DNA from 2 places in the Micromonospora sp. NPDC126480 genome. Region 1 is predicted to be linked to the other one. Evidence: riboswitches for the same ligand, from Rfam matches in the RefSeq annotation. Region 1 holds a riboswitch; the other holds the start of a gene.

Region 1 (7,612 bases):
TCGCCGCACCGGTCTCCGCGCAGCCGAGCCCGGACCGCTCCGGCGAACCCGCCGCCGCCCAGTACCGGGTGCTCGGCCCGCGTACGGTGGCCGACCGCACCGCGGTCGCCCGCACCGGCGCGTCGATCGACTACTCCGAGCACGGCGTCCTGCACGTCTCCGCCACCAGCGCCGAGGCCGCCGCCATCACCCGGCTGGGCTTCCGGCTCGAGGCGGTCGCCGCGTCGCCCACCGATCGGGGCCACGACCACGCCGACGGTGAGATGGGCACCCTCGACTTCCCGCCCGCCGACTCCGCCTACCACAACTACGCCGAGCTGACGGCCGCGGTGAACAAGGTGGTCGCCGACCACCCGTCCATCGCCCGGAAGATCAGCATCGGCAGCTCGTACGAGGGCCGGGACCTGATGGCGGTGAAGATCTCCGACAACGTCGCCACCGACGAGAACGAGCCGGAGATCCTCTTCAACGCCCAGCAGCATGCCCGGGAGCACCTGACCGTCGAGATGGCGGTCTACCTGCTCAACCTCTTCACCGACAACTACGGCTCGGACTCCCGGATCACGAACATCGTCAACAGCCGGGAGATCTGGATCGTGCCGACGGTCAACCCGGACGGCAGCGAGTACGACATCGCCACCGGCTCGTACCGCTCCTGGCGGAAGAACCGGCAGCCGAACAGCGGCTCGTCGTACGTCGGCACCGACCTCAACCGCAACTGGTCCTACCAGTGGGGCTGCTGCGGCGGCTCGTCCGGCTCGACCTCGTCGGACACCTACCGGGGCCCGTCGGCGTTCTCCGCCCCGGAGACGCAGGCGCTGCGCAACTTCGTCAACAGCCGGGTCGTCGGCGGCGTGCAGCAGATCAAAGCCAACATCGACTTCCACACCTACTCCCAGCTGGTGCTCTGGCCGTTCGGCTACACGTACAACAACACCGCGCCGGGAATGAGCGCCGACCAGTACAACACCTTCGCCACCATCGGCCAGCAGATGGCGGCCACCAACGGGTACACCCCCGAGCAGTCCAGTGACCTCTACATCGCCGACGGCACCAGCATCGACTGGATGTGGGGGCAGCACGGCATCTGGGCGTACACCTTCGAGATGTACCCGGGCTCGGCCAGCGGTGGCGGCTTCTACCCGCCCGACGAGGTCATCCCGCGCGAGACCTCGCGCAACCGCGACGCGGTGCTGATCCTGGCCGAGTACGCCGACTGCCCGTACCGGGCGATCGGCAAGGACGGCCAGTACTGCGGCGGCGGTGGCGGCGGCACGACGGTGTGGTCGGACACCTTCGAGACCGCGACCGGCTGGACGATCAACCCGAACGGCACCGACACCGCGACGACCGGGGCGTGGGAGCGGGGCGCCGCCCAGGCGACCAACTCCAGCGGCGCCAAGCAGCTCACCCCGTACGCCGGCAGCAACGACCTGGTCACCGGCCGGCTCGCCGGGACCGGAGCGGGTGACTACGACATCGACGGTGGCGTGACAAGCGCCCGCTCCCCGGCGGTGACCCTGCCGTCGAGCGGCACGCTGACGCTGTCCCTGGCGTGGTACCTGGCCCATGGCTCGAACTCGTCGTCGGCCGACTACCTCCGGGTCAGCGTCGTGCACAGCGGCGGCACCACCACGCTGCTCAACCAGGCGGGCGCGGCCACCAACCGCAACGGTTCCTGGGCGGTGGCGAGCTTGAACCTGAGCCCGTACGCCGGCCAGTCCGTCCGGATCCAGGTCGAGGCGGCGGACGCCTCCGGAGCGAGCCTCGTCGAGGCGGCTGTGGACAACGTCACCATCACCGCCTCCTGAGAACAGGTGGGGCCCCGTCCCGCCCCCCGACGGGGCCCCACCCCACCCACCACCTCGGTGGGAACGGTCCGAGCGTGCGCTACCGTCTTACCGACCATCCCGCAGCGAAGCCGGTGCGAAACCGGCGCTGTCCCGCAACTGTGATGCCCCGATCATCGGGGACGAGCCAGGTCGCCTGCGGTCGGTCGCGATTCGCGCTCTCGAGGAAGGGCGCCTCGCGGACGGGCGCCCCGGGCTCCCTGTCGGCGAAGCACCACGATCCTCGACCGACAGGAGGACCGATGTCCAGACGTACCCCCCGGCTCTTCGCCGCGACCCTCGCGGTGGCGGCGCTCGCCCTCGGCGCCTGCGCCGAGAAGACCTCCGACACCCCCGCGACCGGCGGCAGCGCGTCGGCCGCCGCGACCTTCCCGGTCACCGTCGGCCCGGTGACCCTCGAAAAGCGGCCGGAGAAGATCATCTCGCTGTCGCCGACGACCACCGAGATGCTCTTCGCGATCGGCGCCGGCAAGCAGGTGACCGCCGTCGACGACAACTCGAACTACCCGCCCGAGGCGCCCAAGAGCGACCTCTCCGGCTTCCAGCCGAACGCGGAGGCGATCGCCGCCCGGAACCCGGACCTGGTGGTGCTCTCCGACGACCGCAACAAGGTCGTGGAGCAGCTCGGCAAGCTGAAGATCCCGGTGGTCATCACCCCGGCCGCGACCACGCTCGACGACACCTACCGGCAGATCACCGACCTGGGCACGCTGACCGGGCACCCGGCCGAGGCCGCCGACGTGGTGCAGCGGATGAAGGACGACATCGCCAAGCTGGTCGCCGACCTGCCGCAGCGGTCGGAGAAGCTGACCTACTTCCACGAGCTGGGTCCCGAGCTGTACACGGCCACCAGCAAGACCTTCATCGGCTCGCTGTACACGCTCGCCGGCCTGGAGAACATCGCCGACGCGGCCGACGCGGACGGCAAGAGCGGCGGCTACCCGCAGCTCTCCCAGGAGGTCATCGTCAAGGCCAACCCGGACTTCGTCTTCCTCGCCGACACCAAGTGCTGCCAGCAGAGCGCGGACACGGTCAAGGCCCGGGCCGGCTGGGCGGGGATCACCGCGGTCAAGAACAACCAGGTCGTGGCGCTCGACGACGACATCGCCTCGCGCTGGGGCCCGCGCGTCGTCGACCTGCTCCGCACGATCATCGACGCGGTCGCCAAGGTGCCGGCGTGACGCTCGCCGTCGCCGGGCGTTAACAGGGGACCCTTTCCATGCAGCAGGCGTTAAAAAGGGGCCCTTCCTTCCCGCCGGCCCGGGCGCCGCAGGTGCCCCGGCCGGCGGGCCTCCGCCCACGCTGGCTGGCCGCCGGCCTGGCCGCGGTGCTCGTCGCCCTGGTCGCGGGCGTGTCGCTCGGCCCGGTCAGCCTGCCGCCGGGCAGCGTCGCGGTGGAGCTGCTGAACCTCCTTCCCGGAGTACGCCTCGACAGCGGGCTGACCGAACGGGAGATCGCCATCGTGACCGAGCTACGGCTGCCCCGTGCCGTGCTCGGTCTGCTGGTCGGCGGGCTGCTCGCCCTCGCCGGCGGCGCGTACCAGGGCGTGTTCCGCAACCCGCTGGCCGATCCGTACCTGCTCGGCGTCGCCGCCGGGGCCGGGCTGGCGGTCACCGTGGTGATCACCGCCGGGGTGGGCGCGGGAGGCGCGATCACCGGGCTGCCGGTCACCGTCCCGCTGGCCGCGTTCGTCGGCGCGGTCGGCGCGGTCCTCATGACGTACCTGCTCGGCTCCTCCGGCGGCCGGGGCCGCTCCCCGGCGACGCTGATCCTGGCCGGGGTGGCGGTCGCCGCGTTCCTCTCCGCCGGGCAGACCTACCTGCTGCAGCGCAACTCGGACAGCATCCAGCAGGTCTACTCCTGGCTGCTCGGCCGGCTCGCCACCGCCGGCTGGCACGACGTCCGGCTCGTCCTGCCGTACTTCCTGCTCACCGCCGTGGTGGTGCTGCTGCACCGGCGCGAGCTGGACGTGCTGTCCGTCGGTGACGACGAGGCGAGCAGCCTGGGCCTGCACCCGCAACGGTCGCGCTACCTGCTGATCGCCGCCGCCTCGCTCGGCACCGCCGCCGCGGTCTCCGCGTCCGGGCTGATCGGCTTCGTGGGGATCATCGTGCCGCACACCGTACGGCTGCTCGCCGGGTCCAGCTACCGGGTGATCCTGCCGCTGTCGATGCTCTTCGGCGGGGCGTTCCTGGCGCTGACCGATGTCATCGCGCGGACCGCCGCCGCCCCGGAGGAGATCCCGATCGGCGTGGTCACCGCCCTGCTCGGCGGCCCGTTCTTCGTGCTGGTCCTGCGTACCACCCGGCGGGTGCTGGGATGACCGGCCCGGCCGCCGCGCCCGCCGCGCCCGCCGTGGAGGTGCGTGACCTGCACGTCCGGCTGGGCGGGGTACCGATCCTCGCCGGCGTCGACCTGACCGTCGCGGCCGGGGAGTGGGTCACGGTGATCGGCCCGAACGGCGCCGGCAAGTCGACGCTGCTGCGCGCCGTCGGCGGCCTGCTGCCCGCACCGGACGCGGTCAGTCTCTTCGGTACGCCGATCCGGGCGCTGCGCCGCCGGGACCGTGCCCGGGTGGTGGCGACAGTCGCCCAGTCCCCGGTGGTGCCGGCCGGCATGTCGGTGCTGGACTACGTCCTGCTCGGCCGGACCCCGTACATCCCGCCGCTGGGCCGGGAGTCCGCCGCCGACCTGGTCGCCGCGCACGACGTGCTGGACCAGCTGGACCTCACCGGCTTCCACACCCGGGAGCTGGCCACCCTCTCCGGTGGTGAGCGGCAGCGCGTCTTCCTGGCCCGGGCTCTGGCCCAGGGGGCCACCCTGCTGCTCCTCGACGAGCCGACAAGCGCCCTGGACATCGGTCACCAGCAGGAGGTCCTCGAGCTGGTCGACCAGCTCCGCCGCGCGCACGGGCTGACCGTGGTGGCCACCATGCACGACCTGTCGATCGCCGGCGAGTACGCCGACCGCATGGTGCTCCTCGCCGACGGCCGCGTGGCGGCAACCGGCCCCCCTCGCGACGTCCTCACCGAGCAGCTCCTCTCCCGCCACTACCGCGCCACGGTCCGGGTGCTCGAAGGTGAGCACGGCCCCCTGGTCGTCCCCGTCCGCCGCTGACCCTCGCCGATCATGGATGTGTGGTGGGCGAAACATGGCGGTCAGCCCCGCTCGTCGGGCACCGCAACTCCATGATCGGCCGGGAGATCAGGCGGGTGGGGTGAGGGTCTGGAAGAGGGCGCCCTGGGGGTCGCGGAGGGAGGTGTAGCGGCCAGCCGGGACGTCGTGGGGTGGGACCAGGATCTCGCCGCCCAGCGCGGCGGCCCGCGCCGCTGTGGCGTCGACGTCGGCCGCACCGAAGTACACCGACCAGTACGCGGGCGTGTCCGCCGGGAAGTCACCGAGCGGAGTGGACATCCCCGCGACGATCTGGGTGCCGAGGCGCCAACCGGTGTGCCCGCCCGGGTCGGCCGGCGGGTCCTCCGGCTGCCAGCCGAAGACCAGCTCGTAGAAGACCTTCGCGCCCTCCGGGTCGGGGGTGACCAGCTCCGTCCAGGTCAGCGCGCCCGGCACCCCGAAGATCTCGCCGCCCGGCATGGCCATCGGCTGCCACACGCTGAAGGCCGCGCCCGCCGGGTCGCTGAAGACCGCCATCCGCCCCCGGTCGAACACCTCGAAGGGCGGCACCACCACCTGCCCGCCGGCCCGTTCGACCCGTCCCGCCACCAGGTCCGCGTCGTTGGTGGCGAAGTACACCGACCAGATCGGCACCTGGTCGGGGATGGCCGGCGGCCCGGCCCCGGCCACCGCCTGGCCGCCCAGGAGGAAGACGGTGTACCCACCGGCCTCCGGTTCCGGCGCGATCCGGCCGGTCCAGCCGAACAGCTCCGGGTAGAAGCGCCGCGCGTCGGTGAGGTCCGGGGTGGCCAGGTCGGTCCAGCAGGGCGTACCCGCCGGGACGGTGCTCACGTGGGCCCCTCTCGGTCACGGGCCGCCGTAGGGGCGGGCCCTGACCGCATCGTGGCACCGCCGGAGCCCGGTCCGGCGTGCGAACAGGGGAAACATCAACTGAACCGGCGACCCTCGTCCCGGCGGTACGCCCAGCCGGCGAGGGCGGCCAGCCCCACGATCCAGACCCCGAGCATGATCATGGAGAGCGGGTTCAGCGGGTAGTCGTCGACCGCCGCCCACATCAGCTCGACCGCGCCCCGAGTGGGCAGGAACGGCGCCACCGCCTCGATGAAGCCGGGCGCCGCGTCCGGCGCGGTGAGCAGGCCGCCGCCAACGGCGAGCGGAAAGAACACGACCTGCGCCACCACGATCGCCGCGCGGCTGGGCAGCGAGTATCCGATCGCGAGCCCGAGCAGCGTGAACGGCACCGAGACCACGGCGACGGTGGCGGTCGCCAGCAGGAACGCCCCGGCGGTCACCCGCGCCTCGGTCAGCGTCGCGGCGATCAGCACCACGGGCGTCAGGGACAGGTAGGTGATCGCGAGACCGGCCAGGATCCGGCCGGCGAAGCGTGGCGCCGGCCCGGCCGGCAGGGTCCGGGTGTACGGGTCCCAGGGCTGGTCCCGGTCCTCCGCCACACCCACCCCGTACTGGAAGATGTTGGCGCTCAGCACCGAGAAGGTGACCATCGAGGCGGTGGCGAAGGTCGCGGCGACCGGATCCCCGCCGGCGAACGGCACCACGAAGAAGAGCATCGCGGCGGCCGGGAAGAACGCGCTGCCGACCACCGCCACCGGGGTCCGGAGCGTCTCGAGCAACTGGTAGCGGGTGTGGACCAGGGCGAGTTGCACGGCGTCCTCTCAGCGGCTCACGGGTTGTCCGGCGGCGGGCGCCGGACCGGTCGGCGTCGCGGCGGCCGGGCCCTCGGAGGTGGTGATGGCGAGGAACGCCTCTTCCAGCGAGGTCGGCCGCACCTCCAGGTCCCGGAACGGGACCCCGGCGGTGACCAGCGCCCGGACCAGCTCGTCGGCGTCGGCGGTGAACAGGTGTGTGCGCCCGTCGACCCGCTCGGTGCGGACCACGCCGGGCAGCACGGGCAGCGAGCCGTCCACGACGAGGCTGACCCGGCGCACACCGACGATGCCCCGCACCGCGTCGACCGTGTCGTCCGCGAGCACCCGGCCCTGGCCGATCACCACCACCCGCTGGGCGAGGGCCTCGACCTCCTCCAGGTAGTGGCTGCTCAGGAGCACGGCACCCCCGTCGGCGTGGAAGGCTCGGACGGCGTCCCACAGGGTGCGCCGGGCCGCCACGTCCAGGCCGGTGGTCGGCTCGTCCAGCAGGACCAGCCGGGGCCGGCCGGCGAACGCCAGCGCGACGGCCAGCCGTCGCCGCTGCCCGCCGGAGAGCCCGCCGGTCTGCCGCCGCACCAGGTCGCCCAGGCCGAACCGGTCGAGCAGCTCGGCCCGGGGGACCGGATCGGGGTAGTGCGCGGAGACGAAGTCGACCACCTCGCCCACCCGCAGCGTGCGGGGGACGCCGGTCTCCTGCGGGGTGACCCCGATCAGCCGGCGGCTGGCCGGGTTGCGCGGGTCGCCGCCGAACAGCTCGACCCGGCCGGCTGTCGGGCGGCGGACGCCGACCAGCAGGTTGAGCAGCGTGCTCTTGCCGGCGCCGTTGGGGCCGAGCAGCCCGACCAACTCGCCGGAGCGCACCTCCAGGTCGACGCGGTCGAGGGCGAGCACGTCCCCGTAGCGGCGGGTCGCCTGGACGGCACGGGCGAGGATCACGGTGCGCTCCTCGGGGGTGACGGC
Region 2 (7,612 bases), on a different contig from region 1:
CAGCGCGCCGGGCCGCCCGACGGGCCGCCGCGCCCCGGTGGTGCGCCCCCGCCCGGTGCGCGCCCGCGACCGCCGGCCGGGCACCCCCTCGCCGACGCCGGGCGCGGTGAACACCCGGGCCCGCAACCCACCCTGGGGTACGGCCACCGCACCGCCGTCCGGGCGCCGGCCGTCCGACCGTTGCTCGCCGGCGGTCCGATCCGGACGTGCACCCTGGTCGGCCCGCCCACCGTCGGCCGGCCCACCGTCAATCGGCCCACCGTCGATGGGGTCGGCGACGTCCGTGCTGCCGCCGCGCCCTGGTCCGCCGGACCCGTCCGCCGGACCGTCTCCGCCCGCCGGACCGTCTCCGCCGCCCGGCCCGGAGCCACCGGACGGCCCGCCGTCGGGCCCGGAACCCCCGGTGTCCCGGCCGTCGTCGTCCGGGTCGTCGGGGTGCTCCTCCCGAGCCCGCCGCAACGCCTCGTCCAGACGCTCCTCGTCCAGCCCCGGCGTGTCGAACGGGTCCCGGCGACGCCGGTGCGGCAGGGCGAGCCGAGCCGCGACCCGGACGTCCTCCGCGCCCACCCGCTCCCGGCCCTTCCAGGCGGCGTGCGCGGCGGCGGTACGCGCGGTGACGATGTCGGCGCGCATGCCGTCCACGTCGAACGCCGCGCAGACCTCGGCGATCTGCCGCAGCGCCGCGTCGGTCAAGACCACCCGGTCGAGGCGGGCACGGGCGTCAGCCACCCGGCGGGCCACCGCCGCGTCCGCGTCCGCCCAGCGGGCGGCGAAACCGGCCGGGTCGGCGTCGGCGGCGAGCCGGCGGCGCACCACCTCGACGCGTACGGCCGGGTCGCGGCTGGCGGTCACCTCCACGGCCAGCCCGAACCGGTCGAGCAGTTGGGGGCGCAGCTCCCCCTCCTCCGGGTTCATGGTGCCCACGAGCAGGAACCGGGCCGCGTGGCTGACCGACACCCCCTCCCGCTCGACGTGGCAGCGGCCCATCGCCGCGGCGTCCAGCAGCAGGTCGACCAGATGGTCATGGAGCAGGTTCACCTCGTCGACGTAGAGCACCCCCCGGTGCGCGGCGGCCAGCAGGCCCGGCTCGTAGGCGCGTACCCCCTCGGCGAGGGCCTTCTCCAGGTCGAGCGACCCGACCACCCGGTCCTCGGCGGCGCCGACCGGCAGCTCGACCAGGGCGGCCGGGCGGCGCTCGACGGACGCCCCGCGCGGGTGCGGCCCGTCCGGGCAGCGCGGGTCGGGCGCGGCCGGGTCGCAAGCGAAGCGGCAGCCCGCCACCCGGTCCACCGTGGGCAGCAGGGCGGCCAGCGCCCGCACGGCGGTCGACTTGGCGGTGCCCTTCTCCCCCCGCACGAGCACCCCGCCGATCGCCGGGCTGACCGCGTTGAGCAGCAGGGCGAGGCGCATGTCGTCCATGCCGAGGACCGCCGAGAACGGGTACCCGCTCACCGCACCGCCTTCCGTTCGCGACTGCGGGGCTCGCAAACCCGGCTCACTCCTCGCGCTCACCGCCGGTCCTCCAGGTCGCCCTCGCTGGCCAGGTACGTCTCGCGGAGCCGGTCCAGCGTCGCCGGCTCCGGCTCGGCCCACAGGCCCCGGTCGGCGGCCTCCAGGAGCCGCTCGGTGATGCCGCGCAGCGCCCACGGGTTCGACCGCTCCAGGAACGCGCGGGTCTCGTCGTCGAACAGGTACGCCTCGGCGAGGCGCTCGTACATCCAGTCGTCGACCACGCCGGCGGTGGCGTCGTAACCGAACAGGTAGTCCACGGTGGCCGCCAGCTCGAAGGCGCCCTTGTAGCCGTGCCGGCGCATCGCGGCGATCCAGCGCGGGTTCACCACCCGGGCCCGGAACACCCGCCGGGTCTCCTCGCCGAGCGTGCGGGTGCGTACGTCGTGCGGCGTCGCGGAGTCCCCGACGTACGCGGCCGGCGCGGCGCCGGTGAGGTGGCGGACCATCGCCACCATCCCGCCGTGGTACTGGAAGTAGTCGTCGGAGTCGACGATGTCGTGCTCGCGGGTGTCCTGGTTCTTGACGGCCACGGCGATGCGCGCGAAGGAGCGCTCCATGTCGCCGCGCGCCGCCCGTCCGTCGAGCCCCCGCCCGTACGCGTAGCCACCCCACACCGCGTACACCTCGGCGAGGTCGGCGTCGCTGCGCCAGTTGCGCGCGTCGATAAGCGGCAGCAACCCGGCCCCGTACGCGCCCGGCTTCGACCCGAAGATCCGGGCGGTGGCCCGACGCTCGTCGCCGTGCTCGGCGACGTCGGCGTCCACGTGGGCCTTGACGAAGTTCTCCGCGGCCGGCTCGTCGAGGGCGGCCACCGCCCGCACCGCGTCGTCGAGCAGCGCTACGACGTGCGGGAAGGCGTCCCGGAAGAAGCCGGAGATGCGGACCGTGACGTCGATGCGGGGGCGACCCAGCTCGGTCAGGGGCAGCACCTCGAAGCCGGTGACGCGGCGGGAACGGTCGTCCCAGACCGGCCGGCAGCCGAGCAGGGCGAGCACCTCGGCGATGTCGTCGCCCTGCGTGCGCATGGCGCTGGTGCCCCACACGGTGAGCCCGACCGAGCGCGGGTACCCGCCGGTGTCGGCGAGGTGCCGGGCCAGCAGCGAGTCGGCGAGCGCCACGCCGACGTCCCAGGCGTTGCGGCTCGGGATCGCCTTCGGGTCGACCGAGTAGAAGTTGCGGCCGGTGGGCAGCACGTTGACCAGGCCCCGGGTGGGTGAGCCGGACGGGCCGGGCGGCACGAACCCCCCGTCGAGCGCGGCGAGCACCCGGTCGATCTCGTCGGTGGTGCGCTCCAGCCGCGGCACCAGCTCGGTGGCGGCGAAGCGCAGGACCGCGACGGCGTCCGGGACGGGCCGGCCGGTGACCTCCGCGACCACCGCGTCGGCCTTGTCGGCGTCCCAGCCGAGCGTCTCCATCCCCAGCACGAGGCGCCGCGCCAGGCTCTCGACCAGGTCGACGGCGTCGGCGGCGGTGGCGGCCGGACCGTCGGCCGCCTCGGTGAGCGCCTCGGGCAGGGCCAGCCGCTCGCCGGGTGCGGCGAGCAGCGCGGCCTCGTCCAGGCCGTAGCTCGCGGCGAGCGCCTGCCGCAGGCCGGGCAGGGCGCGGGCACCGCCCCACACCTGCGGCGCGCGCAGCACGGCTAGCACCAGGTTGACCCGTGTCTCCCCGGCCGGCGCGGCGGCCAGCACGTGCAGGCCGTCGCGGATCTGCACGTCCTTGACCTCGCACAGGTACCCGTCGAGGTGCAGCACGAAGTCGTCGAAGTCGTCCGCCGCCGGCATGGCGTCGACGTGCAGGTCCTGGTGCAGCTCGGCGGCCCGGACCAGGTCCCAGATCTGGCCCTGCACGACGGGGACCTTGGCCGGGTCGAGGGCCTGCACGGTCGCGTACTCGTCGAGGAGCTGCTCCAGCTTGGCCAGGTCGCCGTACGTCTCGGCGCGGGCCATCGGCGGCACCAGGTGGTCGACGACGACGGCGTGCGCCCGGCGCTTGGCCTGGGTGCCCTCGCCCGGGTCGTTGACGATGAACGGGTACACCAGCGGCAGGTCGCCGAGGACCGCGTCGGGGGCGCAGTCGGCCGCCAGCCCGAGGCCCTTGCCGGGCAGCCACTCCAGCGTGCCGTGCTTGCCGAGGTGCACCACGGCGTCCGCGCCGAACCCGCCGTCCCCGACGGGCGCGGCGAGCCACCGGTACGCGGCCAGGTAGTGATGGCTCGGCGGCAGGTCGGGGTCGTGGTAGATGGCGACCGGGTTCTCCCCGAAACCGCGCGGCGGCTGGATCAGCAGGGCCACGTTGCCGAGGCGCAGCCCGGCCAGCACGATGTCCCCGCCGTCGGTGTACAGCTCGCCGGGCGGCTCGCCCCAGTGCTCGCGCATCGCCGCGCGCAGCTCCGCCGGCACCTCGGCGAACCACCGCCGGTAGGTCGCCCCCGGCACCCGCGCCGACGCGGCGGCGAGCTGCTCCGGGGTCAACCACTCGACGTCGTGCCCGCCGGCGGCGATGAGGGTGTGGATCAGGTCGTCCCCGTCGTCGGGAACCGGCGGGTCGCCCAGGTCGTACCCGGCGTCGGCGAGCGCGGCGAGCAGCCGCACCGCACTGGCCGGGGTGTCCAGGCCGACGGCGTTGCCGACCCGGGAGTGCTTCGTGGGGTAGGAGCTGAGGATCACCGCCACCCGCTTGGCGGCGTTCGGCACCTGCCGCAGCCGGGCGTGCCGCACCGCGACGCCGGCGACCCGGGCGGCCCGCTCCGGATCCGGCTCGTACGCCGACAGCCCGTCGGCGTCGATCCGTTTGAACGAGAAGGGCACGGTGATGATCCGCCCGTCGAACTCGGGGACCGCCACCTGCATCGCCGCGTCCAGTGGAGACAGTCCGGCGTCGCTGCCGGCCCACTGCTCACGGGTGCTCGTCAGGCAGAGCGCCTGGATCACCGGTACGTCGAGCGCGGCGAGCGCGCCGACGTCCCACGCGTCCTCGTCGCCGCCGCCGGAGGCGTCCGCGGCGACCGTGCCGCCGGCTGCGAGCACGGTGACGAGCAGCACGTCGCAGCGGGCGAACAGCCCCAGCGGGCCGGCTCCGGCGGTCAGCCCGCGCAGCGAGCCGCAGAAGACCGGCAGCGCGTTGGCGCCGGCCGCCTCGACGGCGTCGGCGAGCACGTCCACGAACCCGGTGTTGCCGGCCAGAGCGTGCGCCCGGTAGAAGACGATCCCGACGGTCGGCCGGTCCGGGTCGGCGGGCCGGTCGCCGTGGACCCCGTACGCCGGGGTGCGGGCGGGTGGCGCGAACCCCTCCCCGGTGAGCAGCACCGTGTCGGACAGGAACCGGGCCAGCTGCGCCAGATTCTCCGGACCGCCTTCGACCAGGTAGGACAGCGCCTCGGTGGCCACTCCGACGGGCACGGTGGACGCCGCCATCAGATCCGCGTCCGGCAGGCTCTCGCCGGAGAGCACCACGGTCGGCACGCCGGAGGCGAGCACCGCGGCCAGCCCGTCCGGCCACGCCGCCCGACCGCCGAGCAGGCGTACGACGGCGAGCTCGGCGCCGTCGAGCAGCCCGGGCACGACCTCGGCCCCGACCCGGGCGGGGTTGGCCAGGCGGTAGTCGCCGCCGCTGGCCCGGGCGGCGAGCAGGTCGGTGTCGGCGGTGGACAGCAGCAGGATGCGCACAGGTGGCTCCGGAGAGTGACGCCCGGGCCGGCGCGGGCCGGGCGGGGCGAGGGGCGAGGGGCGAGGCCAGGTCAGCGGCTGCGGCGGGTCACCGCTGCGCGCCGGGGCGCGCCGGATCGGCCGGGAGTGGCCTCGTCAGGCGTGTGCGGAGCGGCCGGCGCGGCGGCGGAGCCGGAACACGCGGCGGCGACCGGAACGGGAACGACGATCATCGTCGATGGCAGGGACGCTGCGCGTCATCGGGTCCTCCTCGGGTGTCCACGCCCTGGGGTGCACCGACGGCCGAAGTATCCTGGCTCCCGGATCGACGCTCACCCCCGGTCTTCCAACCGCGCACGCGCGGCCGTGACTCGCGAGGGGGGATCGCTCCCCGGTGACAGTGGCGGGACCGCGCCGGATTCGCACCGGCTTCCTTCACTGCCGTCCGGCCGCGAACTCTGCCACACCGCCGGCGGCCCGGTCAACGCGGCGCTTAGCGGGCGCGGCGTTCCGGGTGGGCCCGGTTCCAGGCGCGCATCCGTTCCGGGTAGCCGGTCTTCGCCGCTTCGTACAGCGGCAGGGCCAGGCGGTGCGCGAGCGCCGCCGCGACCCGCGGCGAGCCGGTGCGGCGGCGGATCCATTCACCGTCGTGGGCGATCGCCACCACTGTCGTGTCGGTCGCGGTGGTCTCCGGCTCCAGGTAGAACTCGACCCCGGTGTGGCTGGCCACGAACGCCTCCAGGGCCGCCAGGTCCTCGCGGGTGGCCTCCCGGTCGAGCTTCGTCGGGACCCCGTCGGATCCCCGGGTACGCGACCGCCGGCTGAACCAGCCCATGCCGATCTCCTCTCCTCGGCCCGACCTCCAGTTCACCACCTGTTCCTGGCAGTCTCCTGTACGTCGCCTGGTGATCCGATGACGTTAGGGTGCCCGCGTGGACGACACGACGATCGGCGCGGTACGGGACAACGCCGCCTGGTGCGACCTGGTGTGCCGTACGCACGGGCTGGCCGGGGTCGCCGACGACGACGCCTGGTCGGTTCCGCACCGGTCGCCGACCTGGTACCCGGACGCGGTGACCCTCCGCCCCGGCGTGGCGGCGGCCACCCTGCTCGGCCGGATCGAGACCGGTCCGGGCGCGTCGGTCAAGGACAGCTTCGCCGACCTCGATCTCGCGCCGTACGGTTTCCGGGTCCTGTTCGGCGCGCGGTGGATCCACCGTCGCGCCGGCGCCACGCCCCTGCCCGGGGTGCCCCTCACCCCGGTGAGCACGCCGGCGGCACTCGCCGGATGGGCCGAGGCACACGGCGGGGGCGAGTTGTTCCGCCCGGCCCTGCTCGCCGATCCCCGGGTGACGGTCCTGGCCCGCCTCGACGGGACCGGGGTGGCCGGCGGGGCGATCCTGCACCGGGGCGGGCCGCTGGTCGGAGTCTCCAACGTCTTCGCCCGCACCGTCGGGCCGGCGGAGATCTGGGCCGCGCTGCCAGCCACCGACGCGCTCGTCGGCTACGAGTCCGGCGACGACCTGGTGGCGGCGGAGCGCGTCGGTTTCCGCACCGCCGGGGCCCTGCGGGTCTGGCTCCACGACTGACCTGATGCCCCGCGGCCCCCCGGCTGCTCCGACGGGCCGCCGAGAACCATTCGCTGACGAGCGATATGACGGAGAGGCATATTCATGCCGGACAGGAATACTGCTCGACGGCGAACCGCCCACCACGCGTGACACGCCGCGTCCCCGACACGCCGCGTCACTCGCGTCTCAGCGGGCCGGCGGGCGGGTGACCGGGACCAGGGCGAGCGTCGGCAGCAGCAGGATCGGCACCACGAGCAGCGCCTGCAGCGTGCCGACCCGGTCGCCGAGCAGGCCCAGCAGCGGCGGGCCGGCGAGGAAGGCGGTGTACCCGATCACGGCGACCACGCTGACCCGGGCCGGAGCCCGGTCCTCCTCGTCCGCCGCGGCGCTCATCCCCACCGGGAAGCCGAGCGACGCCCCGAGTCCCCACAGCGCCACGCCGACGACCGCCACCGGCCCGGAACCGGCAAGCACCGCCAGGCCCGCGCCGAGCACCGCGAGCAGGATCGTGCCGGAGAGCACCGGCACCCGGCCCCACCGGTCCAGGGCGACGGTGCCGACCGTCCGGCCGAGCGTCATGCCCACCACGAACACCCCGAAGACGGCGGCCGCGGCGGCCTCGCTGAGGTCGTACCCGTCGACGAACGCGACCGCGACCCAGTCGTTGGCGGCGCCTTCGGTGAAGGCCGCGACCAGCACGAACAGGCCGATGAGCAGGGTCCGTGGCTCGCGCCAGGCGGCGAGCAGCGCCCGGCGGCGGGTCGCCGGCGACGTCCCCTCGGCGGCCGGCGTCGTCTCGGCCACCGGCAGGAACGCCCGGACGCCGAGCACCGTGCCGGCCAGCACCGCCGCCGCGATCACCGACAGGTGGACGGCCACCGGCAG

What was found. A riboswitch is a leader RNA that binds a small molecule or an ion and turns the genes downstream of it on or off. The one in region 1 is predicted to bind cobalamin.
Region 2: it holds a riboswitch for cobalamin, as region 1 does, so the genes downstream of both, cobN (cobaltochelatase subunit CobN) here and ABTW87_RS00820 (ABC transporter substrate-binding protein) in region 1, are expected to answer to the same signal.

The regions. Positions count from the first base shown of each region.
Region 1 is NZ_JBEORU010000001.1:158,212-165,823, forward strand. Features, by position in the region: gene ABTW87_RS00815 (M14 family metallopeptidase) at 1-1,811, shown strand, start outside; cobalamin riboswitch at 1,877-2,008, shown strand; gene ABTW87_RS00820 (ABC transporter substrate-binding protein) at 2,093-3,031, shown strand; gene ABTW87_RS00825 (FecCD family ABC transporter permease) at 3,070-4,173, shown strand; gene ABTW87_RS00830 (ABC transporter ATP-binding protein) at 4,170-4,967, shown strand; gene ABTW87_RS00835 (VOC family protein) at 5,055-5,816, opposite strand; gene ABTW87_RS00840 (ABC transporter permease) at 5,912-6,649, opposite strand; gene ABTW87_RS00845 (ABC transporter ATP-binding protein) at 6,659-7,588, opposite strand.
Region 2 is NZ_JBEORU010000016.1:32,533-40,144, reverse strand. Features, by position in the region: partial or broken gene ABTW87_RS16760 (VWA domain-containing protein) at 1-1,512, opposite strand, end outside; gene cobN (cobaltochelatase subunit CobN) at 1,509-5,177, opposite strand; cobalamin riboswitch at 5,463-5,592, opposite strand; gene ABTW87_RS16750 (hypothetical protein) at 5,650-5,991, opposite strand; gene ABTW87_RS16745 (hypothetical protein) at 6,089-6,745, shown strand; gene ABTW87_RS16740 (MFS transporter) at 6,914-7,612, opposite strand, start outside.